Regions from separate parts of the Peteryoungia algae genome, predicted to be linked through region 3. Evidence: riboswitches for the same ligand, from Rfam matches in the RefSeq annotation. Region 3 holds a riboswitch; each other region holds the start of a gene.

Region 1 (10,240 bases), 560 kb from region 3:
AGGCCTGCTCGAACAGAGACTGGCAGGACGACAGGACCAGCCCCACAGAAACCAGCACGGCTACGCTCGACGCGAGCCTGAATGGCCGTCTCTGCCGATTCACTTCGGCAGCCATCGCGCTGTTCCGGCTCAAAAACTGCATCCTGCCCCTTCACCTGAGCCCGGACGATTGCCGAATTGGCCGACCGCCGGGTGCAGCATCAATTGCCCTCTGCCGCCATCGCCTCGCACCGATCCGGCAGTCCTTCACATAGTGCGAAAACACCGCATGCTCCAGAAGATAGTCACGCCAGAGGAAATGACCAATGGTCTTGCCGAAGGAACAACTATTCCTGACGCGCATGGCAGGCGTGGACGACCAAATTAAGGCGATTGGCGTGTAAAGGCATGCTCGCCGAGGAAGTTCTGCACGGCAGCAATGTCGTGGCTCTGGAAGAAGGTCGTCTTGTCGGTCTTCACGAGCACATGTCCATCATCGATGAAGATGACATCGTCTGCCAGCCGCTCCACATCGCGTGGGTCGTGGGTGACGATCAGGACCGTGGCGCGGGTTTCGGCATGGAGGTCTACGAGCAGTTCGACCATAGCGGCACGCAGGCCTGGATCAAGGGCTGCAAATGGCTCATCGAGCAGCAGAACCGGGCGGTGGCGCACCAGCGCGCGGGCAAAGGCCACGCGTTGCCGCTCGCCACCCGAGAGCGAGCCCGGCAGACGACGTTCATATCCCGGGAGTCCGACGCGCGTCAGAGCATCGGAGATCGCCCTGCGATCGGCAGGTGTCAGGCGCATTGCCGGATGGATGCCGAGCCCGATGTTTGTGAAGAGGTCGAGATGGGAAAACAGGTTGTTGTCCTGGAAGACCAGAGAAACAGGGCGCTCCGCTGGTGCCAGATCTGTCACATCACGTCCGGCGATCTCGATACGGCCGCTGGCCGGCCGCTCAAAGCCCGAGACGAGGTTCAGCAAAGTCGACTTGCCTGAGCCCGAGGGACCGACGACGGCTGTGATCCGTCCGCGCTCGAAACCGCAGTCGAAATGGAAGGCGCGGTTCCCAAGCGTCAGGTGGACGTCGTCGAGGCGGATGCCGGTCGAGGCTTCATCACGCATCGGTTCTCTCCCGAGGGTTGTTGGGGGCGATACGCGTTCCCGGCGCTCCGATCAGCGCCAGCACCAGACAAATTGCACCAAGAATAAGGGCGAGCCCATCGGCATCGGTGCTGCGATAGCTGCCCATCCGGGCATAGATAAGGGCGGGTAGGGTCAAGATGTTTTCAGAGCCGAAGAGAGCGACTGCCCCGAGGTCACCGAGCGACAGCGTCATGGCGAAGGCGAGTGCCGTCAAGAACGGCCGTTTCAGGACCGGCCAATCGACGCGGCGCAGGCGCTGGGTGACGGAGAGGCCGAGGCTTTCGGCCAAGTGTCCGGTGCGAGCCCGGTGCTCTCGATAGGTGGGTTCCAGCACGCGCACCGCAAAGGGCAGTGCCATCAGGGCGTTTATGCCTGTGACGATGAAGGGTGCGAAGGTCGCGACCTCGCCCCGAGGTCTCAAAGCCAGGAACCAGCCTGTGGCGAGGACGCTGGTGGGGACGAGCAAGACCAGCGAGGAGACCGCGGCGAGCGCAAGCGAGAAGATGCGGTTGCCGGCATTTTGTGCGCGAGCCGTCGCGATGTCGGCGCGAGCTGCGATCACACCATAGGCAAGCAGAGTGGCAAGCAGCCCCGCAGAGAAAGCCACACCCAGACTGGTGAAGGATGCCTGTTGAAAGGCCGCCTGGGAGAGAAGTCGACCGAGATCAGCCTGCAGGCCGGAGACGACCACCTGGCCGAGCGGCAGGATGAGGAAAAGCGTGGCAAACAACAGGAGCAGCCCGTCGGCGAGGCGGACAAGCGGACGCCGTCCGTCGAATCGTGGGAAGTGTCGACCGCTGGTAACACCGGTATCAGGTGCTGCCGGCAGGAAGCTCAGGCCAGCGAGGATCAGGCCTGTCACCGTGATCTGCAGGAGCGCCAGCGACACGGCGCGCTCCGGGTTGAAGTCGAAGCGCAGCGCCTGGTAGATGGCAACTTCAATGGTCGTTGCCGCAGGGCCACCACCGAAGATCAGCACCAACGTGAAACTCGTTACACAGAGCATGAAGATCAGACCTGCTGCTCCGGGGATCACACGGGCCAGAACCGGCCACTCGATGAAGCGGAAGGTGGAAAACGGCGAAAATCCGAGGCTTGCCGACATGCGCCAGTATTCCGCCGGCACCCGCTCAAGGGCTGACAGCATCAGGCGGGTTGCCAGCGGCAGGTTGAAGAAGACATGGGCGACGAGGATGCCGGTCAGCCCGTAGATCGAGATTGGCTGGTCGAGGCCAAGTCCTGTCAGCGTATTGTTGACGATGCCGCTTCTGCCGAAGATGCCAATCAGCCCGAGCGCGCCGATCAGGACTGGCAATCCCATCGGCACGGCCATCAGCCGGATCAGCCAGATGCGACCCGGAAAAGCCGGCTGTCTGGCGAGTGCACTGGCGACCGGCAGGGCCAAGCCCACGGAAAGAAGCGTGGAGAGAAAGGCCTGCCAGAGCGTAAAAGAAAGAACCGAGCGGATGACGGGATCAGCGAAGGCGGAGAGAAGACCGCCCGACAATCGTCCCGCGAGGAGGGCCGTCAGCGCGATGCCGACGAAAGCCGTCACGACCAGCAGAACGAAAAGGCCACCCGCAAGCGCGGGCAGCCTCTGTCGTCGTGACTGGTGGATCGGGCGGATCATACGATACTATTTCAGCGTCATCGCTTTGAGCCATTCGTCGATCCAGGCCTGTCTGTTGGCCGCGACTTCGGGGGGAGCCATCAGGAAGGTCGTCTTCGGCTGGACCAGCTTGCCAAAGGCTTCCGGCAGAGGTTCCGACGTGGACGCGACCGGCATCATCCAGTTGTTGGTCGGGATCGTGTCCTGAAATCCGGGCTCAAGCATGAAGGCGAGAAACTGGCGGGCCAGTTCCTTCTCCGGCGCATTTTTTAGGAGGCCGGCGACTTCGATCTGGATGTAATGGCCCTCGGAGAATTCCGCCGCCTGGTAGCGGTCGGTTTCTTCGGCGACCATGTGATAAGCCGGCGAGGTGGTGTAGGAGAGCACCATCGGCGCTTCACCCTTGGTGAACAAGCCATAGGCTTCCGACCAGCCGGGCGTGACGGTGAGCACGCGGTCCTTGAGCTTTGCCCAGGCTTCCGGCGCCTTGTCGCCATAGACCGACTTCACCCAGAGCAGCAGGCCGAGGCCCGGCGTCGAGGTGCGCGGATCCTGAATGACGATCTTCTGCGACGGATCGCCCTCAACCAGTTCCTTCAGGCTCTTTGGCGGCGTCTTGATCGCCTCCGTGTCGTAGATCACGGCGAAATGGCCGTAGTCATACGGCAGGAAGACATCGTCGCTGAAGCCGCCAGGCACCTTCACTGCGGCGGCATCGACGCTGTGTTGTTCAAACAGGCCGGTCTGCTTGGCTTCCTCGACGAGGTTGGTATCGAGCCCGAGCACGACATCGGCCTTGGATGTCTCACCTTCCAGCTTGAGCCGGGTGAGGAGCGCAACGCCATCGGCAACGCCGACAAAAGTGACCGTGCAGTCACAGGTCTTCTCGAAGGCTTCCTTAACCTTGGGGCCGGGGCCCCATTCGGAGACGAAGCTCTCATAGGTGTAGACGGTGAGCGTCTTCTCGGCAGCTGCGGCCGGCAAAACGAAGCCGAGAATGGCGGTCGAAAGGCCGCCGATAAGCATGGAAACAGTCCTGGGTCGCATAGCGCCCTCCTCCTCAATCATCATTGCTGTCGGGATAGGGCGCCTGAAATCGTCGCGTCTAATCCCTCCGCCGGTCTTAACCGGATCAGGTTCCGCGGGTTGGCATGAAGCCTCTCAGCATTCCGGCTACGAAAACCGGAAGGCACCCCGTTAGAGCAGACTTGAGATAGCGCGCTGGGACTTTGAGCGCAAGGTGCGAACATTCAGTCGCAGCGGCCTTGATGTTGGAAGACGCCAAGCTTCGGATGATGGCGAGGAACTAAGGCCTTCAGCCCTCCAGTTCCTCACGCAGCATTTCGAGTTCCAGCCATTCCTCTTCCATGCGGGTGATGTCGGCGCGCAGCTTTTCCATTTCGGCGGCGAGCTTGTTGAAGCTTGCCGGATCCTTAGTGAAGAGGTTGGGATCAGCCATCTTGCCTTCGCGTGCGGCGATTTCTTTCTCCGCCTTTTCCATTTCCCTGGGTAGGTTTTCGAGCGCAAATTTCTGTTTGAAGGAGAGCTTGCCCTTACCCTTCGAGCCTGAGTCTGCGGGCTTGCCGCCCGATGCTTCCTGCGCCTTTGCTTTCTCGGCCTTTTCCACCCGCTTGCGCTCGTCCTCGACGCCCTTGCGCTGGGCGAGCATATCGGAATAGCCACCGGCATATTCGATCCAGCGGCCATCGGGCGCATCCGGATTTGCTGGCGCAATCGTCGAGGTGACCGTGCGATCGAGGAAGTCGCGGTCATGGCTGACAAGGATGACGGTGCCGGAATAGCCAGCGACGATTTCCTGCAGCAGATCGAGTGTCTCGATGTCGAGATCGTTGGTGGGTTCATCGAGAATGAGCAGGTTCGAAGGCTTGGCCATGATGCGCGCCAGCATCAGGCGCGCACGTTCGCCGCCTGACAGGTTGCGGATCGGGGTGCGAGCCTGTTCCGGCTGGAAGAGGAAGTCCTTCATGTAGCCGGTGACGTGCTTCTGTTCGCCATTGACCAGCAGATTCTCCCCGCGGCCGTCGGTCAGATAGTGGGAGAGTGTGTCTTCCGGATTGAGGTCCTCACGCTTCTGGTCGAGCACGGCGATCTCGAGATTGGTGCCGAGTTTCACGACACCTTCATCTGGTGCCAGCTGGCCCGTCAGCATCTTGAGCAGTGTCGTCTTGCCTGCACCATTGGGTCCGATCAGACCGATGCAGTCGCCGCGATGCACGCGGATCGAAAACGGTGCGACGATGGCACGGTCACCATAGGTCTTGGTGATCTTGTCGGCCTCGATGACGAGCTTGCCGCTTTCCTTGCCTTCTGTGGCGGACGCCTGAATCGTTCCCTGCGGTCCCTTGTGGCCGCGGTAATTGGCCCTCAACGTCTGCAGGTTGCCGAGGCGGCGCATGTTGCGCTTGCGACGCGCGGTAACGCCATAACGCAGCCAGTGCTCCTCCCGCTCGATCTGGCGGCCGAGCTTGTGCTGCTCGATCTCTTCCTCTTCGAGGACCTGGTCGCGCCACTCCTCGAAATGAGCAAAGCCGCGGTTCAGCCGGCGTGACAGGCCACGATCAAGCCAGACGGTGGCGGTCGAGATCTTTTCCAGGAAGCGTCGGTCGTGGGAGATGAGAACAAGTGCGCTGCGGCTCTTCGACAGTTCCCCTTCCAGCCATTCGATCGTCGGCAGATCGAGATGGTTGGTCGGCTCGTCGAGCATCAGGATGTCCGGCTCCGGCGCCAGGACCCGGGCGAGTGCTGCGCGGCGTGCCTCGCCGCCTGAGAGTTGCTGTGGGTCTTCCTGGCCGGTGAGGCCGAGGTGTTCGAGCAGATAGGTGACACGATAGGGATCATCGCCTGGTCCGAGCCCCGCCTCGGCATAGGCCTGAACGCTGGAATAGCCGTCGAAATCCGGTGCCTGCTCCAGATAGCGGATCGTCGAGGACGGATGGCGGAAAACCTCGCCGGACTGCGCTTCGACAATTCCGGCGGCGATCTTCATGAGTGTCGATTTGCCGGAGCCGTTGCGGCCGACGAGGCAGATCCGGTCTCCCGGTTCGACCTGAAGGCCCGCGCCGGCGAGCAGCGGCGTACCACCGAAAGAAAGCTGGATGTCATCGAGTTTGAGAATGGGAGGCGCCAAGGTTTCAGGCTCCGGAAAGATCGTAAGGGCGGGCGAGCAGCATGGCCCGGCCACGGGAAAGGGAGACCGAGATCGGGCCCTCAGCGATGTTGGAAATCGTGCGCGACGAGCCGAAGGGCAGCCGGAAATCCTGGAGCGGATAGCGTGCGTTTCGGATTGTCAGGCCTTCGAGCATGGTGAAGCCGAGCACGGAGAAAAGCGCACCCTTGGGCAATTCGAGCGCGAGTTCGCTCTGTTCGACAAAGGGATAGGCCTCTTCCTCGCCTGAGGTGAGCACGACCTCGTAGCCGTCTTCGACCAGGCCGAGCGCGTTCAGGTAGTGCTGCAGTGCATGGTCGGACCGCTCGCCTCCGAGAGCGCCGGCGAAAATCAGCCGGGTGGCGCCGCGTGCGATTGCTTCGGCGACTGCGATTTCACCGTCTGTGACGGCCTTGGCGGCGGGGTAGGTTCGCCGTTCGACGTCAGGAAAGCGCTCGATCAGAGTGGTGTCGCTGCTGTCAAAATCGCCGACCCATAGCTCGGGTGTCACACCGAGTTTCGTCGCATGGCGCATGCCGCCATCGGCCGCGATCACGCGGCTTCCCGTGGTCAGCGCCCGCAGGCGATCCGTGACGGCCAGGCTGCCGCCGAGCAATAGGGTGAAAGAGGTCAAAGTCATGGCCAGCCCATAGCGCATCTCTGCCCAAAAGGGAAAGGTCAATGCTGAGGGGAAGGCGCCCGCACTGGCGGGAGAGAGTCGCCCGGACAGACCTCTGCGAGGGGTCCGGGTCTTGTCTTCTCAGCGCTTCTTGGGGGCGGCTGACTCTGCATTCTTGATCTGGGTCGTGAAGGTCGAAACCGGGGCCGCGGACGGCTTGGACTTGTCCTGCTTCGGCTTCCTTACTTCGCGGTTCGAACGCTGTTGGCCTTTAGCCATGATGTGTTTTCCTTCTTCGGGGTGTTTGCAGGAGCCATTGCCCGGGCGGAGGCCTTGCTGCGGCTGGGATCAATGTCGGTTTCGGCGATGCAACGATCGAAGCTCTCGCTTTCAAAGCGGACCCTGTACTGGCGGCTTCCGCCTGTCTCGGGCAGGGTCGCCAGTACCTTGCAGGCGCCATTGCTGCGGGCAAGACGGACGGGGCCGTCCTTCAGAACCACTGTGTCGCCGATGGAATAGATGTGTCTGCTCATGGGTATCTCCTGCAGCGGGGAGGCTGCGGTCGTGGCAGGCGCCCAGATGACCGGCGGGTCGGACTTTGGGTCCTTCCGTTCACGGGGCCCGCCATTGTGCGGGTCTTGGCCGCCGAACACGTTTGTCCGGACGGTGATAATGGGGTCGTGGAGAAGGTCGGTGATGTCCGGTGCCTGAAATTCCGTCCTTGGGGGATGGGGCGCTTGCAGACGGACACGCATCAGCGTTCGTGGAAAACAGCCTGTCAGATTGGCGCCAAAACACAAGCTTTATCTGGTGAATAGGGTGAAAGCCGTGACCGCGCTTGCACCCCTTGAGGCTCGTCATTAGGTTGCGCCCATGAATGAAAGAGGCTCATGCAAGATGCAGTTTCAGGGAACCGCCGACTACGTTGCCGACAAGGACCTGATGATTGCGGTCAATGCCGCGATCCGGCTGGAGCGGCCGTTGCTGGTCAAAGGGGAGCCAGGCACTGGCAAGACCGAGCTTGCCCGTCAGGTTGCGACCGCTCTCGGCCTCGACATGCTGGAATGGAACGTCAAGTCGACGACAAAGGCGCAGCAGGGGCTTTACGAGTATGACGCCGTATCGCGCCTGCGTGACAGCCAGCTTGGTGATGCCCGCGTCAACGACGTCAACAACTACATTCGCAAAGGCAAGCTGTGGCAGGCTTTTGTCGCTGCGCGGAAATGCGTTTTGCTGATCGACGAGATCGACAAGGCTGACATTGAATTCCCCAACGACCTGCTGCAGGAACTCGACCGGATGGAGTTTCATGTCTACGAGACCGGTGAAACGGTCATGGCCCGGGTGCGACCGATCGTGATCATCACCTCGAACAACGAGAAGGAGCTGCCAGACGCCTTTCTGCGCCGCTGCTTCTTTCATTACATCCGGTTCCCCGATTCAGAGACGCTGGAACGGATCGTCGAGGTGCATTATCCCGGTATCAAGAAGACACTGCTTCGCAACGCGTTGACCCAGTTCTACGAGATCCGCGAAACGCCAGGTCTTCGGAAAAAGCCGTCGACATCGGAAGCGCTCGACTGGATCCGGCTTCTGGTCGCCGAGGATGTCGATCCGGCCGATCTGCGCGGCGAATCGAAAAGCGCCCTTCCCAAGCTGCACGGCGCGTTATTGAAGAATGAGCAGGACGTGCATCTTTTCGAGCGACTGGCGTTCATGGCACGGCGGGACCGCTGATCCCTCGGCGAGGATCGCGGGCGCGGCCAGGTCATCAGGACCTGGAAACAAAAATGAAGCCCCGCGTGAACGGCTTCCCGAAATTGGAGGTCCAGTTTTCGGGTGTCCGTTCAGGACGGGGCCTCTGTCATTGGCTGCAACTGCAGATTATTCGGCGGAGTCGGCCGAATCTGCGTTGAGCTGGCCGTATTTCTCTTCGCCGATCTTGGAAAGAAGCTCGAGCTGCGTCTCCAGGAAATCAATGTGACCTTCTTCATCGATGAGGAGCTGTTCGAAGATCTTCATCGAGACGTAATCGCCAGCCTGGTGACAGATGTCGCGCGAGGCCTTGTAGGAGGTCCGGGCATCATATTCTCCGGCGAGATCGGCTTCCAGCACTTCCTTGACGTTCTGGCCGATACGGAGGGGAGCAACCTGCTGCAGGTTCGGGTGGCCTTCCAGGAAGATGATCCGGTCGATGATCTTGTCGGCGTGCTGCATTTCCTCGATCGATTCGGCACGCTCTTTCTTGGCGAGCTTCGTATAGCCCCAGTCGTTGAGCAGGCGGTAGTGCAGCCAGTACTGATTGACGGCGCCAAGCTCGAGAAACAGAGCTTCGTTGAGCCGTTCGATGACCTTCGGATCACCCTTCATGATGTTCATCCTTTTTGTGAATTCGGAAGCGGCAACTCTAGCGCCGCTGTCTTCCCGTGTCGAGCCGCTTTAGAAGCATTCTAATTTTCGGGTGAGGGTCCGACGGTGCTGAATGGAACCGTGGCACAGGACCCCGGTCTTCGGTTTCCATGAAAAAGGGCAGGTAAATCCTGCCCTGTGCGATGAAAGATCTGGAGATCAGCCGGCAGCCCGGCGCGCAGCTGCCATGGCCTGGCGGCGCTCTGCCAATGCCGCCTTCTGCTCTTCGTGGAATTGCTTGAGCCGCTCCATGAAATTGACGACCTTGGTTTCTTCGGTCTTGCGGGCGGCGTGATACTCCGCAGTCGTGCGAATGATGATATCGACGACATTTGGGAAACATCCACAACAACGGCCACGCTTGCTCATGGCGTGGTAGACCTTGCCAGGAACGATCAGCTGCCAACAATCATCATCGAGCATCTCGGTGATGACGGCCTGTATGTCCTTGTCGGTGATGTAATTGCAGCTGCAGACCAGCATGGTCGGGTCACTCGTCAAACATGACACTTACTCTCGCCTTTCTCTTAAACAAGATGGGCTTTGTCAAGAAAATTCGCAGGCAAAGGGCTGGTCGATCCGTCGGGCCCCAGAGTGGGCTTCAGTGGAAGTTACGGCCCTTGGGCATCAACTCGGCCATGGCGCTGCGTCTTGGATGTCCTGGGGGCGGTGCGGCAGCTGGCAGTGCAGGAGGTGGCTTTATCGGTTGGTTCCGGGCCTGTTTCTCGTGTCTTGCCTGACGCGGGTCGATGCCCGGCCGGCGGACCTCGTCAGCATGGGCAAGCGTATCGAAGGTCTTGAGGTCTTCGAGCAGCAGGCCAAGACGAGCGCTGGCATCGACGAGATGGTCGGCCACGACATGGATGACCCCATGTGCCTTTTGCAGTCGGCCGCGCAGGGCAACCAGCCTCGCGCCCATGACCACCGGTCGATAAAGCTCGAAGGTTTTGGGCCAGACGATGGCGTTCATCGTGCCTGTTTCGTCCTCCAGGGTCATGAAGATCACACCCTTGGCCGATCCCGGGCGCTGACGCACCAGGACAAGTCCGGCGATCTCGACCTTGGCGCCATGGGCCAGGGTTTCGAGATCGGCCGCCGATTTGAGGCCGGCCCGATGCATGGCTTCGCGCAGGAAGGACAAGGGGTGAGCCTTGAGCGAAAAGGATAGTGTACGATAATCACTGAGCACTTCTTCGCCCGGCAGCATGCGGGGCAGGTCGACCTCGACTTCCTGCTGCAGATCCTGGCCCGGAAGCGCCAGGAAGAGCGGCAGATTTTCGACGGCCGCTCCCGCATCAAGCGCCTGGGC
Region 2 (10,240 bases), 520 kb from region 3:
GCCAGACGGCGTATCGTCGACGCTGCGATGCTTGTCCTCGGCGAAATCCCGGATCTGCACCGCCTCGATCTGCCAGTCGCCCCGTTCAAGTGCGCGCCCCGCCAGCGCCAGGCCAAGATGGCCCGGAAACATGTCCGGGTAAAGCGTCAGAATGGAGGCCTTGAAGGGCATGGCCACTCAACGTCCGTTGTTGGGACGCGGCTTGCCGCCGGCATTGCCATAAGGCTTTTCTTCGCCGTCATCCTTGAGTCCGGCTGCAATCGGGTCAACGAGCAGCCGTCCGCCCTCGAGATCGATTTCCAGGACGGCCGCTTCGGAAAACGGAATGAGCACGGGCCTCTTGCCAGGCCCTTTCAGCTCCAGGAGGTCGCCAGCACCAAAATCATAGACAGCCGTCACGGCGCCGTAATGATTGTTCTCGGCGTCATAGACTTCGAGCCCCTCGAGATCCGTATAATAGAACTCGTCGTCCTCCAGATCATCGTCCGGCAGGGCATCGCGATCAACGAAAAGCTCTGTCCCGTTCAGGGCCTCTGCAGCGTTGCGATCATTGACCCCACGGAAGCGCACGATGGCGACGGTTTTGCCATCGCGGATTTCGAGGATCTCGAATTTGCGCCCGTCGGCCGCATGGAGGAAACCATAGTCACCAAGGCCCAGCGGATCCTCGGTGAATGTCTTGACCCGCACTTCCCCCCGGAGCCCCTGGGCGGCGCCGATCACGGCCATCAGTATCGGGTTTTCAAGCTTGCTCATGGGGCGGAACGGTCCTGCAGATGCATCGGTTCGACATTCCTTTTAGGCGGAAGCGACCGGAAAGAAAACGCAAAACGGGCGGTGGGATGACCCACCGCCCGCCGGTATCGACTGGATGCGGATTATTCTGCGGAACCTTCGGCAGCAGCAGCGGCTGCGTCAGCGGCCTTCTGAGCCCGCTCGGCAGTGCGTTCCTGGGCCTTCTTGCCCGGCTTTGCCTTGTCCGGGTTGCTGCGAACAGCGCGCTCGGCAATACCGGCTTCCGCCATGAAGCGCAGGACGCGGTCGGTCGGCTGGGCGCCCTTGGCAACCCATGCCTTGATCGCATCGACGTTCAGCTCGACGCGCTTTTCATTGTCCTTGCCGAGCATCGGGTTCCAGGAACCGACGCGGTCGAGGAAACGGCCGTCGCGCGGTGCGCGGGCGTCGGCGACAACGATCTGGTAGTACGGGCGCTTCTTGGAACCACCGCGGGCGAGACGAATCTTGAGGGACATGTGATTAACTCCTTGGGTTTTCGATCCAGGCTGCCGGGGCATGCCTGATTTTCTTGTTGAGGCCGCCGTCAGACGGTCTTTTCGGTTGCACCGCCATGTTCGGCGGCAATGGCTTCATGATGCCGGATGACTTCCTTGATGATGAAGTTCAAGAACTTCTCGGCGAAATCCGGATCCAGATTGGCATCCTGTGCCAGGCGGCGCAGGCGTTCGATCTGGTATTCTTCACGCGCCGGGTCTGCCGGCGGCAAATCGTGGGTGGCCTTCAGCACGCCGACGGCCTTGGTGCAGCGGAACCGCTCAGCCAGCATGTGCACCAGCGCGGCATCGATATTGTCGATCGACTGGCGGTAATCAGAGAGCTGTTCCTTGACGGACCGATCGATCATGGGCGCGCTCCTCACTTCTTCTTCGGCAGGCCGGGAAGGCCGGGAAAGCCGCCGCCACCGAGGCCAGGAAGCTTCGGTCCGCCAAGGCCCGGCAGACCACCGGCGCCGAGACCCGGCAAGCCACCCGGCTTCATGCCGGCGGCTTCCGCCTGCTTGGCAAGCGCCTCGAGCTGCTTCGGATCCATGCTCGACAGGTCAGGCATGCCCATGCCGCCGCCCAGCCCCATCTTGGAAGCGAGACCGCCCATCATCTGCTTCATCATGCCGCCGCCCTTCTTGCCGCCCATGGCTTTCATCATGTCAGCCATCTGGCGATGCATCTTGAGCAACTTGTTGATATCGGAGGCATCGGTGCCGGAACCCGCTGCGATGCGCTTCTTGCGAGAGTGCTTCAGCACGTCGGGATTGGCACGCTCGGCCTTGGTCATCGATGAGATGATGGCGAGCTGGCGCTTGAAGACCTTGTCGTCGAGGCCGGCCGCAGAAATCTTGTCCTTCATGCCGGCCATGCCGGGCATCATGCCCATGATGCCACCCATGCCGCCCATGGCCTGCATCTGCTTGATCTGTTCGGCCAGGTCATTGAGGTCGAACTTGCCCTTGGCCATCTTCTCGGCCATGGCGCGGGCTTTGTCCGCATCGATGTTCTCAGCGGCCTTTTCAACCAGCGAAACGATGTCACCCATGCCGAGGATGCGGTCGGCAATGCGGCGCGGATGGAACTCTTCGAGTTCCGACATCTTTTCGCCGACACCGATCAGCTTGATCGGCTTGCCGGTGACGGCCCGCATCGAAAGGGCTGCACCACCACGCCCGTCGCCGTCCATGCGGGTCAGAACAAGGCCGGTGATGCCCACGCGTTCGTCGAAATTGCGCGCGAGATTGACCGCGTCCTGTCCGGTCAGAGAGTCGGCGACGAGAAGGATTTCATGGGGCTTGGAGCGGGCCTTGATCTCGGCCATCTCCATCATCAGCGGCTCGTCGATATGCGTGCGGCCGGCGGTGTCGAGAATGACGATGTCATGGCCACCGAGCTTGGCGGCCTGAACGGCGCGGCTGGCAATATCCGTCGGCGACTGGCCGGCGATAACTGGCAGTGTATCAATACCGGTCTGCGCACCGAGCTGGCGAAGCTGTTCCTGGGCGGCTGGCCGACGCGTGTCGAGCGAGGCCATCAGGACCTTCTTCTTGTCGCGATCCGTCAGGCGCTTGGCAATCTTGCCCGTGGTGGTCGTCTTGCCCGAACCCTGCAGACCGACCATCATGATGACGACGGGAGCAGCCGCATTGAGGTCGATTGAAACACCTTCGGTGCCGAGCATGTCGACAAGCTCGTCATGGACGATCTTGACGACCATCTGGCCGGGCTTGATCGACTTCAAGACGGTCGCGCCGACGGCCTTTTCACGCACCTTTTCCGTGAATGATCGGACCACTTCGAGGGCAACGTCGGCCTCGAGAAGGGCACGACGAACCTCGCGCAGAGCAGCCGAGACATCCGCCTCGGACAATGCGCCACGGCCGGTCAGTCCATTCAGAATGGATCCAAGACGGTCCTGGAGGTTTTCAAACATCGGCTCTTCCTTGCATAGTTCGGGGGAACCCAAACCTCGGTCTTCTCCACGCGGAAAACAAGACGCAAAGCCAAAAACCACCCGAGGGCGCAACGCGCTGTCGGGTGTTGACCTCCGGGATCTCTTTATACCTTTTCGGGTCCCGGTCGGCGGCTCAGAGTTCTCGTCTCTTCGCAGATTGCGGCGGATAAACAGGAAAACCACCACGAAGTCAAGCCAAGTAGCGATTTCCCGGGGCTTTGCCTCCCTTCGGCGATCTGCAGCCTGCATCTTGTCGTGGAATTGACGAAACCACATATGAGTGAGCCATGAACAGACGCAACTTTCTCAAATGGTCGGGCTTCGGGCTCGTCGCCGCCACATTAGGAGGCCTCGGCATGCGTGAGGCGCAGGCGGGCAACCGCTATTACAGCGGCCCGGTCTCGGATCATTTCGACGGCAAGATCTTCTTCAATCCGGGTGGAGAGGAACCGCGCGGGTTTACAGATCTGCTGCGCTGGCAATTCGGCGGAGGCAAGATCGAATGGCCCAAGCCCGTAATGGCTGCCGACTTCGTCACGACGAAGCCGGAGCAGCGCGTGGATGGCGAACGGCTCGTGGTGACCATGGTCGGCCATGCGACGCTGCTGATCCAGACGGCAGGCCTCAACATCCTGACGGACCCCGTCTGGTCGGAGCGCGCTAGCCCCGTCTCCTTCGCCGGGCCGAGACGCGCCAATCCGCCGGGCGTCGCCTTCGACGATCTGCCGACCATCGATATTGTCATCGTAACGCACAATCACTACGACCATCTGGACATCGCGACGCTGAAGCGCCTCGTCGAACGCGACAAGCCAAGGATCGTGACCCCGCTCGGCAACGACCGGATTATCCGCGACGACATTGCTCAGATCGATGCCAGCGTGACGGACTGGGGCGACCGGTTGGATATGGGCAATGGCATAACCATCCATTGCGAGCCATGCCACCACTGGTCGGCCCGTGGTATGGGCGACCGGCGCATGGCGCTATGGGCCGCCTTCGTCATCGAAACGTCAGGCGGCAAGATCTACCACATTGGCGATACTGGCTATGCCGACGGCAAGCATTATCGCGACCTCCGCGAGAAGCATGGCGACATCCGGCTGGCCATCATGCCGATCGGCGCTTACGAGCCACGCTGGTTCATGAAGGCGCAGCACCAGAATCCGCAGGAAGCAATTGCAGGCTTCGGCTCGAGCGGCGCCACCTTCGGCATCGGACATCATTTCGGCACCTTCCAGCTGACTAACGAGGGAATAGACGACCCGCCAAAGGCACTTGCGGCCGCCATGACGGCCGCCGGGATTGGCACGGACCGTTTCAGGGGTTTACGTCCGGGCCAGCAGTTCGAGGTTCCGCGCGCCAGCGCCTGAGCGTCGCATCCCACGTTGACACGGGACGCACTTTTGACCACACTTCTCGCATTCACCAGGGGTGTCCCGACAAGGGGCTGAGATATCGCTACGCCGAAATGGCAGCGCGGTGACCCGTTGAACCTGATCCAGTTCATACTGGCGTAGGGACGGTGCAAGCGCTGCTAAACGACGATTCGGCACTCCGAATCCCGTGGCGTCTTTCCATCATTCCGGCTGACATGACTGGGTCTCCAACCTGAACACTTGGAGCTCCACGATGAACATTGCCCCGCATTTAGACAGACCCGACGTCACCACCGGGCCGCTTCCCGCCTCAACAAAGATCTTTCTGCCCGGAGAGATGCATCCGGACATCCGGGTGCCCATGCGCCAGATCGCGCTGCACCCGACATCGGGCGAGCCACCTGTTACCGTTTACGATTCCTCAGGCCCCTACACCATTCCGCAGGCAGCCATCACCATAGACCAGGGTTTGCCCCGCCACAGGACGGCCTGGGCTGAGGTGCGCGGCGATGTCGAACGCTATGAAGGCCGGGCGCTGAAGCCGGAAGACAACGGCTTCGTCTCGGCCGAGAAGATGACCCCGGTGTTTCCCGTGAATCATCCCCCGTTCCGCGCACGGGACGGCAAGGCCGTGACCCAACTCGCCTACGCCCGGGCGGGCATCATCACACCTGAGATGGAATTTGTGGCGATCCGCGAAAACCTCGGCCGCAAGGCCGTAAAGGAAGCGCTTGTGCGCGATGGCGAGAGCTTCGGCGCCGCGATCCCCGATCACGTGACCCCGGAATTCGTCCGCCAGGAAATTGCCTCGGGCCGGGCGATCATTCCCGCCAACATCAACCATCCCGAACTCGAGCCAATGATCATTGGCCGGAACTTCCTGGTGAAGATCAACGCCAATATCGGCAATTCCGCCGTCACCTCTTCGATGGCCGAGGAAGTCGAGAAGATGGTCTGGGCGATCCGCTGGGGTGCCGACACGGTCATGGATCTCTCGACCGGACGCAACATTCACAACATCCGCGACTGGATCATCCGCAATTCGCCCGTGCCGATCGGCACCGTGCCGCTCTACCAGGCGCTGGAAAAGGTCGGCGGCATCGCGGAGGATCTGACCTGGGAGGTCTATCGCGACACGCTGATCGAGCAGGCCGAACAGGGCGTCGACTATTTCACCATCCATGCCGGGGTGCGGCTGCATTACATCCCGCTGACCGTCAACCGCGTCACCGGCATCGTCTCGCGCGGTGGTTCGATCATGGCCAAGTGGTGCCTGCATCACCACAAGGAGAGCTTCCTCTACGAGCATTTCGAGGAAATCTGCGACATCTGCCGCGCTTACGATGTCTCCTTCTCGCTGGGCGATGGGTTGAGGCCCGGCTCGATTGCCGATGCCAATGATGCAGCCCAGTTTGCCGAGCTCGAAACGTTGGGTGAACTGACGCAGATCGCTTGGGCAAAAGACTGCCAGGTGATGATCGAGGGACCCGGCCATGTGCCCATGCACAAGATCAAGGAGAACATGGACAAGCAGCTGAAGACCTGCGGCGAGGCCCCCTTCTATACGCTCGGACCACTCACCACGGACATTGCGCCCGGTTACGATCACATCACCTCGGGGATCGGGGCGGCGATGATCGGGTGGTTCGGCACGGCCATGCTCTGCTACGTCACGCCGAAGGAGCATCTCGGTCTGCCCGACCGCGACGACGTGAAGACCGGCGTCATCACCTACAAGATCGCCGCCCACGCCGCCGATCTCGCCAAGGGGCACCCCGCCGCGCAGTTGCGCGACGATGCCCTGTCACGCGCCCGCTTTGAATTCCGCTGGGAAGACCAGTTCAACCTGTCGCTCGACCCGGAGACGGCACGCTCCATGCATGACGAGACCCTCCCGAAGGAGGCGCACAAGGTCGCGCATTTCTGCTCGATGTGCGGCCCCAAATTCTGCTCCATGCGGATCTCGCATGACATCCGCGCCGAGGCCCAGAAGGAGGGCCTGACCGCCATGGCAGAAAAATACCGTTCCGGCGGCGATCTCTACATGACGGCGGACGAGATGGCAGCGCTGGAGACGGGGGAACCGTCATGACCGTTCTGGTGAAAGGCGCCGGCGTCGCGGGGCTAGCGACGGCGCTGGCACTGGCGCGCAGGGGTGTCTCCGTCGAGGTCGTGGAACGCCGGGCCGATATCGGGCTTGGCGCCTCCCATTGGGCGGGTGGCATGCTCGCCCCCTATTGCGAGCGGGAGGCGGCAGAGGAGATCGTGCTCACTCTCGGCCTCTACGCCGCCGACTGGTGGGACGAAGCCGTCCCCGGTCTCGCACAGCGACGCGGCACGCTTGTTCTCGCCAATGCCCGCGATCATGCTGACCTCAAGCGCTTTGCGAGCCGTACACGGGGGCATCTCTGGGTGGGCGAGAAGGAGATTGCAGAACTTGAGCCCGCTCTGGCAGGTCGCTTCGGCACCGGCCTCTTCTTCGCCGAGGAGGCCCATCTCGATCCGCGCAAGGCATTGCGGGGTCTCTACGATGCGGCACGGGGGGCGGGGGCCTCCTTCCGCTTCGGGGAAGAGGCAGGTGATGCAGGAGACTACGCGACGGTCATCGACTGCCGCGGACCACAGGCGATCGGCGAGATCGAAGGATTGCGCGGCGTGCGCGGCGAGATGCTCTATCTGGAGACGGCCGATATCACCCTCTCCCGTCCCGTACGCCTTCTACATCCCCGCCACCCTCTCTACATCGTGCCGCGCGGCAACGGGCGCTTCATGCTGGGCGCGACCATGATCGAGACGGAGGATGACGGGCCGATCACCGCGCGTTCGATGATGGAGCTTCTGAACACCGCCTATGCCCTTCACCCGGCCTTCGCCGAGGCGCGGATCATCGAAACCGGCACCGGCATCCGCCCGGCTTTCCCGGACAATGTGCCCCGCCTCATCGAAACCTCCGAAGGCATGGCAGTCGCCGGCATGCACCGCCACGGCTTTCTGCTCGCGCCGGCACTGGCGCGTCAGGCGGCAGACAGGCTCACGACCATCGAAGCGCCCGAGAGGAGGTCAGCATGAAGCTCACCGTCAACGGAGAAACCCAGGAGCTCGATGCAGGCAACCTCGCCGATCTGCTCGCAAAGCTCGACTACGAAGGCGAGTGGCTCGCAACCGCCGTCAATGGCGAACTGGTTCACCGCGAGGAGAGAGCCGCCCATTTCTTGAAGGAAGGCGACCGGATCGAGGTCCTCTCGCCTATGCAGGGTGGCTGACATGGCACTCGAACTCTATGGCAAGACCGTTTCCTCGCGTCTTCTGCTGGGTACGGCCCGCTACCCCTCCCCTGCGATCCTGGCGGAGGCCGTGCGGCGGTCAAAGACCGAAATCGTCACGGTGTCACTCCGCCGGGAAACTGCGGGCGGCAAGGCGGGCGGCGCCTTTTTCCAGCTGATCCGCGATCTCGGCGTTCATGTCCTGCCCAACACAGCCGGTTGCCACAGCACCCGGGAAGCAGTGCTGACGGCCCAGATGGCGCGGGAGGTCTTTGGCACAAACTGGATCAAGCTCGAGGTCATTGGCAATCACGACACATTGCAGCCGAATGTTTTCGAACTGGTCGAAGCGGCAAAAATCCTGAACGCCGACGGCTTCGAGGTTTTCCCCTACACCACCGACGATCTGGTGGTCGGCCAGAGACTTCTTGCTGCCGGTTGCCGGGTCCTGATGCCCTGGTGCGCCCCGATCGGCAGCGCCATGGGCCCGCAAAACCTGCCCGCGCTGAAGTCCATGCGCGCGGAATTTCCAGACGTGCCCCTGATCGTCGATGCCGGCATCGGCCGTCCCTCCCATGCCACTGTTGTCATGGAGCTCGGCTATGACGCCGTCCTGCTCAACACCGCCGTCGCCAGTGCTGGCGATCCGGCCGCAATGGCAGAGGCGTTTGCGCGCGCAATCGAGGCGGGGCATATGGCCCGTGAGGCTGGCATGCTCGAACCCCGCGACATGGCGGTTCCCTCTACACCTGTAATCGGAAAGGGCGTCTTCGCATGAAGCTCGATCCCTTTTACCTGATCGTCGACAGCGCCGACTGGATCGAGCGGCTCGTGCCGCTGGGCGTCAGGCTGGTGCAACTGCGCATGAAGGATGTCGATGAAGCCACCCTTCGCCAGCACATTCGCCGCGCCCGGCAATGCTGCGCCGATCACGGCTGCCAGTTGATTTTCAACGACTTCTGGCAGATCGCCATTGATGAGGCCTGCGACTTCGTCCATCTCGGCCAGGAGGATCTGATGTCGGCAGATCTCCGCGCGATCAGGGGCGCGGGTCTGAGGCTAGGCCTCTCAACCCATGACGAGGGAGAACTGAATGCGGCCCGTGACGTCGAGCCCGATTACATCGCTCTCGGCCCGGTCTATCCGACGATCCTGAAGAAGATGGCCTGGGCACCGCAGGGACTTGAACGCCTCACATCCTGGAAAGGACAGATCGCCCCCCTGCCCCTGGTTGCGATCGGCGGACTTCGTCCCGACCGGCTCCAGGGGGTTTTCGAAGCCGGAGCAGACAGCGCAGCCGTCGTAACGGACATAACTCTGCATGCGAACCCCGAACAGCGAACCCGCGAATGGCTAAGGACGACTGAGCAATGGCGTTGACTATAGAAGGCGGGTTTGAGCCGCTCCACTGGTAATTCGGCTTCATTTCCGCCATATAGGCTGAAAATACACCTGTATGGAGTGACGATGTCGGATCGGGTCGAATTCGCTGTTATGAACGGGCTTGGCAACAAGATCCTGGTCGTCGACATGCGCGGCCGGACCGATCGGGTGACCCCGACTGCTGCAGTCGCGCTTGCTGCAGATTCATCGACGGCCTTCGACCAGATCATGGCGATCCACGATCCGAAGGTCGACGGAACCGACGCCTATATCGACATCCTGAACTGCGACGGCTCGAAGGCCCAGGCCTGCGGCAACGGCACCCGTTGCGTTGTGCAGGCACTCGCCAGCGAGACCGGCCGCAAAAGCTTCACCTTCCAGACCATCGCGGGCATTCTGAACGCAGTCGAGCATCAGGACGGGACGATCTCCGTCGACATGGGCAAGCCCGTCTTTGCCTGGGACAAGATCCCGCTCTCGGAAGAATTTCACGACACCAGCCGCATCGAGCTGCAAATCGGCCCGATCGACGCGCCGATCCTGCATTCGCCCTCGGCCATGTCGATGGGCAATCCGCATGCCGTCTTCTGGGTCGACCGCGATCCGATGACCTATGACCTGGAACGCTTTGGACCGCTTCTCGAAAACCATCCGATCTTCCCGGAAAAGGCCAATATCACGCTTGCCCAGGTTACCTCGAAGACAACGATGGTGACGCGCACCTGGGAGCGCGGCGCCGGCCTGACGCTCGCCTGCGGCTCAGCCGCCTGCGCCGCTGGCGTATCCGCCGCCCGCACCGGCCGCACCGACCGCAAGGTGACGATCACGGTCGCGTCCAGCCCGGGCCGCGGTACGCTCACCATCGACTGGCGTGCAGACGACAAGGTCGTCATGACCGGTCCCGCTGAATGGGAGTGGTCGGGCATGGTTGATCCGGCCACCGGTAGCTGGCAGCGAGATGCAAGCGCCGACGCAGAG
Region 3 (10,240 bases):
TGGCGAACGCGGGCGCGGACGCATAGCCGAACCGCTGGAGGTCGTCGCCCGCGTTGAGGATCTGCTTTCGGGACCCAGGCCCCTCGCCGGGCTGAAGGCGGTCGTCACCTCCGGGCCGACACATGAGCCGATCGATCCCGTGCGCTACATCGCAAACCGCTCCTCCGGCAAGCAGGGACATGCGATCGCGGCGGCACTGGCCCGGCTTGGTGCGGACGTGACCCTCGTCTCAGGGCCTGTGATCATTCCCGACCCCGAGGGCGTTCGGACAGTGCATGTCGAGCGCGCCGAAGAGATGCGCGATGCCGTGATTTCCACGCTGCCGGTCGATATAGCGGTCATGGTCGCTGCCGTGGCCGATTGGCGGGTGGCGGCCTCGGCGGAGAGGAAGATCAAGAAGCAGCCCGGCGAGGCGCCGCCACCGCTGCAGCTCGCCGAAAACCCCGATATTTTGAAAACAATCGGACACCACCCCGAGCGCCCGCGCCTCGTCGTCGGCTTTGCTGCCGAGACGGAAAATGTCGAGGACAATGGTCGGGCCAAACTCGAGCGCAAGGGTGCCGACCTGATCGTCGCCAATGATGTCTCCCCCGAAACCGGCGTGATGGGTGGCGACCGTAACCGGGTTCGCCTTATCTCGCATGATGGAGTCGAGGCATGGCCCGATCTCACCAAGAGCGAAGTGGCCGAGCGACTGGCGATGTGGATCGCCACCCAGATCGGGGGAACCGGCGCATGAGTCTTTTCGACCGGGACGGATTCGAGGCGCTCGTGCGGAGCCTGCCAGGAACCAGCCTTGTCGACCAGTGGGATGCCCGAGTGGCCAAGGTGGGCGACAAGGTCTTCACACTGCTGACCGATGTCGAACGGCGGATCTGCTTCAAGGTAAGCGAGGAAAGCTTCGAAATCCTGACGGCACTCGGTGGCGTGGCGCAGGCTCCCTACTTCGCCAAGCGCAAATGGGTGACGCTCGATCCGGAGACGGAACTCGCTGCAGCAGAGATAGCAGAGTACATCCGCCGCTCGCATCGCTTGGTGGCCGGTGGCCTGACCAGGAAGCTGCGGGCAGAACTGGGGATCCCAGTTTGACGGGAGAGGTTAGCCGGCCATAGCGGGCTGGCGTACCTGATCGAGCCTGATGCGTTCGACCTGCGGCTTGAACTCAGCGGCATCCAGCCCGTTTCCATTAAGGATCACGGCACTGCCGGCCGTGATTTCCACCCAGGTGTCGGTCTCGTCGTTCAGGGGTTCCGAGACGAGGCAGTAGCTTCCCTTCGGCCCCATGGGGGCGGCATAGAGCGTGGGGGCGTGCTCGTCGGTGGAGTAGCGTACCGCATAGAGCGTCTCGCCGTCGGAAAAAGCCGCCGTCAGGCGAATCCTGGCCTCGCCGGTCAAATGCAGGCTGATCTGCTCGACAAAGCCGACGGCCTCGCTCATGGCGGCGATCGGGCGCTCCCGCAGACCAAACTGCAGGGCGAGCAGGAAGAGGAGTTCGCTGTCGGTGGTGCCGACACGGGCGTGGAAATGTTCGTCGTCCAGCATGCCTTCCATGGGGCGGCGGATGCGGTCGAAATTGTCGATCTGGCCATTGTGCATGAAGGACCAGTTTCCATGCACGAAGGGATGGCAATTGTCGCGACGCGTCGCGCCATGGGTCGCGGCGCGCACATGGGCGAGAAAGAGCGGCGAACGGATCTGGCGGGCAAGGCTCTTCAGATTGCAGTCGGACCAGGCGGGGAGAACATCGCGGAACCGGCCGGGCTCGGGGCGATCACCATACCAGGCGATGCCGAAACCATCGGCATTGGTCGCAGTTTTCGCGCGTGTTGCGCAATGGGATTGCTCGATCAGGGAATGAGCGGGCGAGGTGACGAGCTCCTCCAGGAAGATCGGAACTCCGCGATAGGCTGCCCAGCGACACATATGTCCTTACATCTCCCAATCCGCCAAACCACCGACGACTTTCACCCAGTCTTGGCTCGAATGGCTAACGATTTGCAAACGTCACTGCCTTCATGACAGATATTTATCCGGGCCGGCAATGGCTTTTCGCAGTGCAACACGAGCAAAAGTGAACACTGCGTTGCCTTTGGCGCTCCTCCGCAGCCTCCTCCGATCGTCTATACTGGCTGCAACCGAAGCCTTTCGTTCCGAGGAGATCCCCGATGTCCATACGTCCCGTCAAACATGAGAGCCGCGCCACGCCGACCATGGAAGGCGCCGGCGTCAAGCTGCACCGCGTCTTCGGCTTCGGCGATCCTGACATGACCGATCCGTTCCTGATGATGGACGACTTCCGCAACGACACGCCGAGCGATTATGTCCGCGGCTTTCCGTGGCATCCGCATCGCGGCATCGAGACGATCACCTATGTGCTTGCCGGAACTGTCGAGCATGGCGACAGCCTGGGCAATCAAGGTATGCTGGGCGCCGGGGACCTGCAGTGGATGACGGCCGGTAGCGGGATCCTGCATCAGGAAATGCCAAAGGGCGATTTCGCCGGCCGCATGCACGGTTTCCAGCTCTGGGCCAACCTGCCCTCGTCGCTGAAGATGACGAAGCCGCGCTATCAGGACATCAAGTCGGCCGACATTCCGGTCGTCGTGGACGATGACGGGACTTCGGTCCGTGTCATCTCCGGCGAATTCTGGGGCAAGAACGGCCCGGTCGACGGGATTGCCGCCGAACCGGTCTATCTCGACATTTCGGTGCCGCCGGGCAAGCGCAAGTCCTTCCCGGTCGATACCTATCGCTCGGCATTTGCCTATATCTTCGCCGGCTCCGGGTCGTTCCGCGATGCGTCGACGCCCTTCGGCGTCAAGGTCGAGAAGGAGTATCTGGGCGAAGAGCTGAATATCCGCGACCTCTCCGGAAACCGCACGCTCGTCGTCTTCGACACCGGCGACGAGATTACCGTGCAGGCGGGCGAGCAGGGTATCCGCTTCCTTCTCGTGACCGGCAAGCCGATCAAGGAGCCCGTCGCCTGGCACGGGCCGATCGTGATGAACACCCGCGAAGAGCTGATGCAGGCGATGAAGGAGCTGCAGAACGGAACCTTTATCAAGGCCGAGCATTAAACCCGGCAGTCAAGTTCACCTTGCCCGGCGGCACTCCACCGCCGGGCCTTCTTTTTTTGTAGATCCCGTCTCCCAGCCATCAACTCTGCCCAGTGACCTCCCACAGGGCGTGGAAATGGTGGACCGGGCCATGCCCCGAACCGACGGACAGTTGACCCGAAGTCCGGACCGCGTCTCCGAGCCAGGCCTTGGCGAGCCTCACAGCCTCCGGTGTTTCGAGGCCCTTCGCCAGTTCGGCGGCCAGGGCGCTCGACAGGGAACAGCCCGTGCCATGGGTGTTGCGCGTAGGGATGCGATCGGCCTCAAACCACGTCACGGCTCCCCCGACCACCAACACGTCGGGGCTTTCCTGGCCCGGCAGATGGCCACCCTTGACGAGGACGGCCTCCGGGCCAAGGCCCGTCAGCCTGATGGCCTGGGACTCCACGATCCGCCGGTCGCAGGCTTCGGGGTCGCCGAGCAGAGCCGCGGCCTCCGGCAGGTTGGGCGTGAGCAGTGTGGCCAGCGGCAGGAGCTCGTTCGTCAGCGCGTCGATCGCCTCCGGGTCGAGCAGAGCGGCCCCTCCCTTGGCGATCATGACGGGATCAAGCACGATGGGGATGCCGCGATGAGGCCTCAGCATATCGGCGACCGCGCGCGCGATGCCGGAGTTGGCAATCATGCCGATCTTCACCGCATCGACGCGAATATCGGCAAAGACCATGCGGATCTGCTCTGCCACGAAGCCGGGATCGAGCGGCATGACGGCCGAGACCCCTCTCGTATTCTGCGCGGTCAGCGCGGTAATGACGGCCATGCCGTAACAACCGCGCGCGGAGAAGGCCTTGAGGTCCGCCTGGATGCCGGCACCCCCGGAGGGGTCGGAGCCGGCAATGGTGAGCACGTTGCGGATGGGGGACGATGGCATCTCGGCTTCTCCTTTGCGGGTGGAGAAGCGACGGGCAGACGCAGAGAGCCCGCGGCACCCGAGCGACTCCCTCCGCCAGCATGATCTGGTTCAGGTTCAAAGGGTCCTTCTCAGCCCGGCTTTCGCCGGACGCCCCTGTCTCTCGAGGTCGAGACTAGGCGAGAGTGGTGTCTCTGTCACTCATCTCTTGCCGATTTAAGTGTTTGTAGGCTTGGCCCGGAGCAGCTAGGGAGCCTCATCGCGCATTGGACCAGAGGAGCCACGCCTTGCATCATTCCCCCGACAGGCTTTTCGACCGCTCCTATGACGCTTTTCTCTTCGACATGGACGGGACGCTGCTCAACTCCATCGCCGCTGCCGAACGGGTCTGGAGCCGCTGGGCGCTGAGGCATGGTCTCGATCTCGAGACCTTCCTGCCCTTCATGCACGGCAAGCGTGGAATCGACACGATCAGCGCGCTGAACCTGCCCGGCATCGACGTCGTGCAGGAAGCTCTGGAGATCGAGCGCGGCGAAATCGAGGATCTCGACGGCGTTGTTCCCATTTCGGGTGCCATCGCCTTTCTGAAAAGCCTGCCTGCGGAGCGCTGGGCAATCGTGACCTCGGCGCCTTCCGCCCTTGCGCGTGCCCGCATCGGTGCTGCCGGCCTGCCACAACCGCTGCAAATCGTGACGGCCGAGGATGTGAAGATCGGCAAACCCGATCCGGCCGGCTACCGCCTCGGCGCGCAGAAGCTTGGCGTCGATCCGTCCCGCTGCCTGGTCTTCGAGGATGTGCTGGCTGGCGTCAGGGCCGGAGAAGCGGCAGGGGCCGATGTCGCCGTCGTCACGGCCACCCACGCCCAGCCGCTCGAGACATCACATCCGACCATCGAAAGCTATGAACGCCTGCGGATCGACTTCCAGCCATCGTCAGGGCTGCGGATCGCTCCGGCAATTTGACCGACCGAGAAGCAGGTGGCGAGCCAGCGCCGCCACCCCCGAGATCGATCACGCCGCCTTGACGGCGTGATACTCCTTGATGGCAACCATCTTGATCGCCGGGTAGCGTTCGGACTCGTAACGAAGCGAGAACTGGTCTTGCGCCATGAAGACCGGGTCGCCATCGAGATCGCGGCAGATGTCGCCACGGCGCTGGGTCATGAACTTTTCAAGATCGTCCTTCTGTTCGGCCGAAATCCAGCGGCAGACGGAGAAGCGCGACATTTCGAAGGAGACCGGCAGGCCGTATTCGCCCTGAAGGCGCTCCTTCAGCACGTCGAGCTGCAGCGCGCCGACGACGCCGACGATGGCGGGCGAGCCGTCTTCCGGCGAGAAGAGCTGCACGACACCCTCTTCCGCCATCTGCTGCAGGGCTTCCTTCAGCTTCTTCGCCTTCATCGCATCTTCCAGACGGACACGGCGCAGGATTTCTGGCGAGAAGTTCGGCACGCCCTGGAACACGAGGTTTTCGCCTTCGGTCAGGGTATCACCGATGCGCAGCGTGCCGTGGTTCGGGATGCCGACGACATCACCGGCGTAAGCCGTGTCGGCGAGCTGACGCTGCGACGCGAAGAAGAACTGCGGTGCCGTCAGGCCCATCTGCTTGCCGGTGCGGGCAAGGCGCGCCTTCATGCCGCGCTCAAGCTTGCCGGAGCAGATGCGGGCAAAGGCGATGCGGTCCCGGTGATTGGGATCCATATTGGCCTGGATCTTGAAGACGAAGGCCGTCATCTTGTCTTCGGCCGCGTGCACCGTTCTGACATCGGCGACCTGGTCGCGCGGCGGGGGCGCAAAGGCGCCCAGCGCGTTGATCAGGTCGCGCACGCCGAAATTCCGCAAGGCGGAGCCGAAGAAAACCGGCGTCATGTGACCTTCGAGGAAGGCTTTGTGATCAAAAGGCCGGCAGGCTTCCTGCGCCAGTTCCAGCTCATCGACGAAGGTGGCACGCTCGTTTTCCGGCAGGTTTTCGGCGACGTTCTTCGGGCTGTTGACCGCGAGCGCCTCGACCTGCTTGTCGGAGCCGCGGAAGGTGTTGTCGACCAGATTGTAGGAGCCACAGAAGCTTTTCGAACGACCGACAGGCCAGGTGATCGGGGCCGTGTCGAGCGCCAGCTTCTCTTCCACCTCGTCGAGGATCTCGAAGATGTCGCGGCTTTCGCGGTCCATCTTGTTGACGAAGGTGATGATCGGGATGTCGCGCATGCGGCAGACCTCGAACAGCTTCAAGGTTCGCGGCTCAATACCCTTGGCGGCATCAATGACCATGACGGCCGCATCGACGGCGGTCAGCGTGCGATAGGTGTCGTCGGCGAAGTCTTCGTGACCCGGTGTGTCGAGGATGTTGAAGACATTGCCGTCATATTCGAAAGTCATGACAGAGGTGACGACCGAGATGCCGCGCTCGCGCTCGATCTTCATCCAGTCCGACCGGGTCTGGATGCGATCCTTCTTGGCCTTCACTTCACCGGCGAGCTGAATGGCGCCGCCGAACAGCAGCAGCTTTTCGGTGAGTGTCGTCTTACCCGCATCCGGGTGCGCGATAATAGCAAAGGTGCGGCGGCGGGAGACCGCCTCGGCGAGCGTTTCGGCCATGATCGTGGAGTTCCTTCTGGTCGGGCGGTTATCTAGCGTTTCACCGGCCAATATGCAATTGAGCGCGACAAACAAAGGAATCCTGCCCATGTCCGCCATCCGCTCCAACGTCCCAGGTCCCCTGCTCACGCTCAAGCGCCTGCCGCATGGCGAGGGGCTGGAGCTTCCCGCCTACGAGACGGCGGGGGCTGCCGGCATGGATCTGCGCGCGGCCGTTGATGACGGGAAACCACTCACGCTCGCGCCGGGCGCGAGGGCGCTGGTTCCAACAGGCTGGATCATGGAAATCCCGCACGGTTTCGAGGCGCAGATCCGGCCGCGCTCGGGGCTCGCCCTCAAGAACGGCGTGACCTGCCTCAACACGCCAGGCACCATCGACAGCGACTATCGCGGCGAGGTGAAGGTGCTCTTGATCAATCTCGGTGAGGCCGATTTCGTCATCTCCCGCGGCATGCGGGTCGCGCAGATGGTGATCGCACCGGTGACGCAGGTCAGGCTGACCGAGGTAACCGAGACATCGGAGACTGTGCGAGGTGCTGGCGGGTTCGGTTCGACGGGGGTGTGAGGTCGGCGTTTACCGCTGCGCTTCCGCCACCATGCGGATGGCGAGCGCCGCAAGCACGGTGCCCATCAACCAGCGCTGCACGACCATCCAGAGCGGCCGGCCCGCGAGGAAAAGCGCAATGGTGCCAGCGGTCAAAGCGATCAAACCATTGACCGAGACGCTGATGACGATCTGTGTGAAGCCGAGGCTCAGCGACTGAAGAAGCACGCTGCCCCGCGCTGGATCGACAAATTGCGGCAGCAGCGACACATAGAGGATCGCGACTTTCGGATTGAGCAGGCTTGTGACGAAGCCCATCAGAAAGAGCTTGCGCGGGCGGTCGACGGGCAGATCGCGGACCTGAAAGGGTGAGCGTCCGCCGGGGCGCAGGGCCTGCCAGGCCAGCCAGGCGAGATAAAGTGCGCCGCAGAGCTTCAGCACTTCGTAGGCCAGCGGTACGGCCAGCAGCAGCACGGTGATGCCGAGCGCGGTCAAAACCATATAGACCACGAAGCCGAGGGCGACGCCACCGAGCGAGACAAGGCCCGCCATGGGACCCTGGCAAATCGATCGTGACACCAGATAGATCATGTTGGGTCCAGGTGTCAGGACCATGCCGAGGCAGATCAGGCTGAAGGCGAGGAATGCAGGCAGGCTTGGCACAACGACGTCTCCACGCAAGTGTGCACCCTCCTTGATACAACCGATCCCGGATCGCAATCGCGATCGTGTCACCGTTGCAAGTCTTTGCCGCCAGGATTAGGAATGGGGCGAGGAGGAGCCCCCATGACCCTGACGACCATCATTGCCTATTGCGGCGCCCTCTTCATTGCGGCTGCCATTCCGGGCCCGGGCATGACGGCAATCGTGGCGCGTGCGCTGGGCTCCGGCTTCCGGCCGACCTTCTTCATGGGGCTCGGGCTGATTCTCGGCGATCTCGTCTATCTGACCGCCGTCATCCTTGGGCTTTCGGTGCTGGCCAAGACCTTTGCCACGCCCTTCCTGATCCTGAAATTCCTCGGGGCGGCCTATCTCGTCTATGTCGCCTGGAAGCTCTGGACGGCCGGGCTCCTGCCGCAGGACATCAAGGCCCAAACGGCCATGCGCCCGGCGCTTTCGTTCCTCTCCGGCCTGCTGGTCACGCTCGGCAATCCGAAGACCATGCTGTTTTACGTGGCTCTCGTGCCGACACTCATTCCGCTGGAGGCAATCGGGTCTGCGGACTACGTTCTGCTCGTCGGACTGACCTTCATCGTCCTGATGGCGGTGCTGCTGCCCTATATCCTTCTTGCCGCCCAGGCGCGGGGCCTGCTCAAAAGGCCGGAGGCACTCAAGCTCCTCAACCGCGGCGCGGCGGGGGTCCTTGCGGGTACGGCAGCCTATATTGCGGCGCGTGCGGCCTGAAGCCGGTCCAGGCGTTCCAAGCCTTGCGGAGGCGGAGCAGATTATTCCAACCAGGCGTCCCTCGGCGACATGCCTGTGCTGGCGCGGCCTTCGAGGGAAGCATAAGCTGGGTTCAACAAGATCATCAGGGAGAAACACATGACTGAGCAGAAAAAACCCGGTCGCGGACGCGTCTATGGCTCGATCACCGAAACGATCGGCGACACCCCCATCGTCAGGCTCGACAAGCTGGCCAGGGAAAAGGGCGTGAAGGCGCATCTGCTGGCCAAGCTCGAGTTTTTCAATCCAATCGCCTCGGTCAAGGACCGTATCGGTGTGGCAATGATCGAAAGCCTGGAAGCACAGGGCAAGATCGTGGCCGGCAAGACGGTTCTCATCGAGCCGACTTCGGGCAATACCGGCATTGCTCTTGCCTTCGCGGCAGCCGCCAAGGGTTATCGCCTGATCTTGACCATGCCCGAGACCATGTCGATCGAGCGCCGCAAGATGCTGGCGCTTCTCGGGGCGGAACTCGTGCTGACAGAAGGTGCCAAGGGCATGAAGGGCGCGATCGCGAAGGCCCAGGAACTGGCTGATGCGACGCCTGACGCCGTAATCCCGCAGCAGTTCGAAAACCCGGCCAATCCGGAGATCCACCGCAAGACCACCGCCGAGGAAATCTGGAACGATACCGAAGGCACGATCGACTTCCTGGTGTCCGGCATCGGTACAGGCGGCACGATCACCGGCACGGGGCAGGTGCTGAAGAGCCGCAAGCCAGGGGTCAAGATCATCGCGGTGGAGCCTGCCGACAGCCCGGTTCTTTCCGGCGGCAATCCCGGCCCCCACAAGATCCAAGGCATCGGCGCCGGGTTTGCGCCTGCTATCCTCGACAGGGAAGTCTATGACGAAGTCATCACCGTCACCAATGACGAAGCCTTTGAAAATGCCCGCCTCGTCGCCCGGCTCGAAGGCGTTCCGGTCGGCATTTCCTCCGGCGCTGCGTTGACTGCCGCGATCCAGCTCGGCCAGCGGGAGGAGAATGCCGGCAAGACAATCGTCGTGATCATCCCGTCCTTCGCCGAACGTTATCTTTCGACCGCCCTCTTCGCCGGTCTCGGCGAGTGAACCATCCGCGGAAGCGCCGGCTCGGGACCGGCGCTTCCGCAAGCATTGCGGCGGGTCACATCCCCGGCTAGTTTGCCTCCGACAATCTGACTGCATCCCCAGGGGGCCCATGCGCGCACTTCTTCATCGCCTCCCTGCCTTCGCCTCGGTGCAGGAGCGACATTCCCCCAGCGGCCTCGTCGCCACCTATGTGGCGAGCCTCATCGTCTTCGTTATCGCCCTTGCCATCAGGGCATGGTTCGATCCCGTCCTGCCCGCCGGATTTCCCTTCCTGACATTCTTCCCGGCCGTCATCATTTGCGGCTTCGTCTTCGGGCTGAGGCAAGGCCTGATGGTGGCGGCACTATCCGGCATTTCGGCCTGGTATTTCTTCATCAGCCCCGGACGGTTCGATTTTTCCATGGGGACGCTTCTCGCCATGGGGCTCTACCTGTTTGTGGTGGCGACCGACCTGACACTGATCTATCTCGTCACGAGGGCCTATCGCCAGGAGATGACCACGCGCGAGGAGATCCAGCGGCTTGCCGAACAGCAGGAGGTGATGGCGCAGGAGCTGGACCATCGGCTCAAGAACATCTTCGCCACCATCAACGCGATCATTAGCCTCTCGCTCAAGAACGCCTCCAGC

Evidence for each region. A riboswitch is a leader RNA that binds a small molecule or an ion and turns the genes downstream of it on or off. The one in region 3 is predicted to bind thiamine pyrophosphate.
Region 1: another riboswitch for thiamine pyrophosphate. It lies ahead of thiB (thiamine ABC transporter substrate binding subunit); the one in region 3 lies ahead of thiD (bifunctional hydroxymethylpyrimidine kinase/phosphomethylpyrimidine kinase).
Region 2: another riboswitch for thiamine pyrophosphate. It lies ahead of thiC (phosphomethylpyrimidine synthase ThiC); the one in region 3 lies ahead of thiD (bifunctional hydroxymethylpyrimidine kinase/phosphomethylpyrimidine kinase).

What each region holds. Positions count from the first base shown of each region.
Region 1 is NZ_CP128477.1:3,062,603-3,072,842, reverse strand. Features, by position in the region: gene QTL56_RS14575 (M48 family metalloprotease) at 1-142, opposite strand, end outside; gene QTL56_RS14570 (thiamine ABC transporter ATP-binding protein) at 364-1,107, opposite strand; gene thiP (thiamine/thiamine pyrophosphate ABC transporter permease) at 1,100-2,758, opposite strand; gene thiB (thiamine ABC transporter substrate binding subunit) at 2,765-3,763, opposite strand; TPP riboswitch at 3,830-3,944, opposite strand; gene QTL56_RS14555 (ABC-F family ATP-binding cassette domain-containing protein) at 4,053-5,885, opposite strand; gene QTL56_RS14550 (thiamine diphosphokinase) at 5,890-6,543, opposite strand; gene QTL56_RS14545 (cold-shock protein) at 6,765-7,055, opposite strand; gene QTL56_RS14540 (AAA family ATPase) at 7,420-8,259, shown strand; gene bfr (bacterioferritin) at 8,407-8,892, opposite strand; gene QTL56_RS14530 ((2Fe-2S)-binding protein) at 9,091-9,414, opposite strand; gene QTL56_RS14525 (error-prone DNA polymerase) at 9,533-10,240, opposite strand, start outside.
Region 2 is NZ_CP128477.1:3,107,016-3,117,255, forward strand. Features, by position in the region: gene trmD (tRNA (guanosine(37)-N1)-methyltransferase TrmD) at 1-171, opposite strand, end outside; gene rimM (ribosome maturation factor RimM) at 178-756, opposite strand; gene rpsP (30S ribosomal protein S16) at 879-1,253, opposite strand; gene QTL56_RS14775 (chorismate mutase) at 1,322-1,642, opposite strand; gene ffh (signal recognition particle protein) at 1,654-3,216, opposite strand; gene QTL56_RS14785 (MBL fold metallo-hydrolase) at 3,525-4,610, shown strand; TPP riboswitch at 4,658-4,778, shown strand; gene thiC (phosphomethylpyrimidine synthase ThiC) at 4,870-6,708, shown strand; gene thiO (glycine oxidase ThiO) at 6,705-7,685, shown strand; gene thiS (sulfur carrier protein ThiS) at 7,682-7,879, shown strand; gene QTL56_RS14805 (thiazole synthase) at 7,881-8,657, shown strand; gene QTL56_RS14810 (thiamine phosphate synthase) at 8,654-9,259, shown strand; gene dapF (diaminopimelate epimerase) at 9,347-10,240, shown strand, end outside.
Region 3 is NZ_CP128477.1:3,626,599-3,636,838, reverse strand. Features, by position in the region: gene coaBC (bifunctional phosphopantothenoylcysteine decarboxylase/phosphopantothenate--cysteine ligase CoaBC) at 1-739, shown strand, start outside; gene QTL56_RS17230 (MmcQ/YjbR family DNA-binding protein) at 736-1,089, shown strand; gene QTL56_RS17225 (class II glutamine amidotransferase) at 1,099-1,923, opposite strand; gene QTL56_RS17220 (pirin family protein) at 2,166-3,077, shown strand; gene thiD (bifunctional hydroxymethylpyrimidine kinase/phosphomethylpyrimidine kinase) at 3,157-3,984, opposite strand; TPP riboswitch at 4,035-4,131, opposite strand; gene QTL56_RS17210 (HAD-IA family hydrolase) at 4,308-4,925, shown strand; gene QTL56_RS17205 (peptide chain release factor 3) at 4,974-6,557, opposite strand; gene dut (dUTP diphosphatase) at 6,646-7,122, shown strand; gene QTL56_RS17195 (LysE family translocator) at 7,132-7,716, opposite strand; gene QTL56_RS17190 (LysE family translocator) at 7,888-8,505, shown strand; gene cysK (cysteine synthase A) at 8,644-9,612, shown strand; gene QTL56_RS17180 (HWE histidine kinase domain-containing protein) at 9,722-10,240, shown strand, end outside.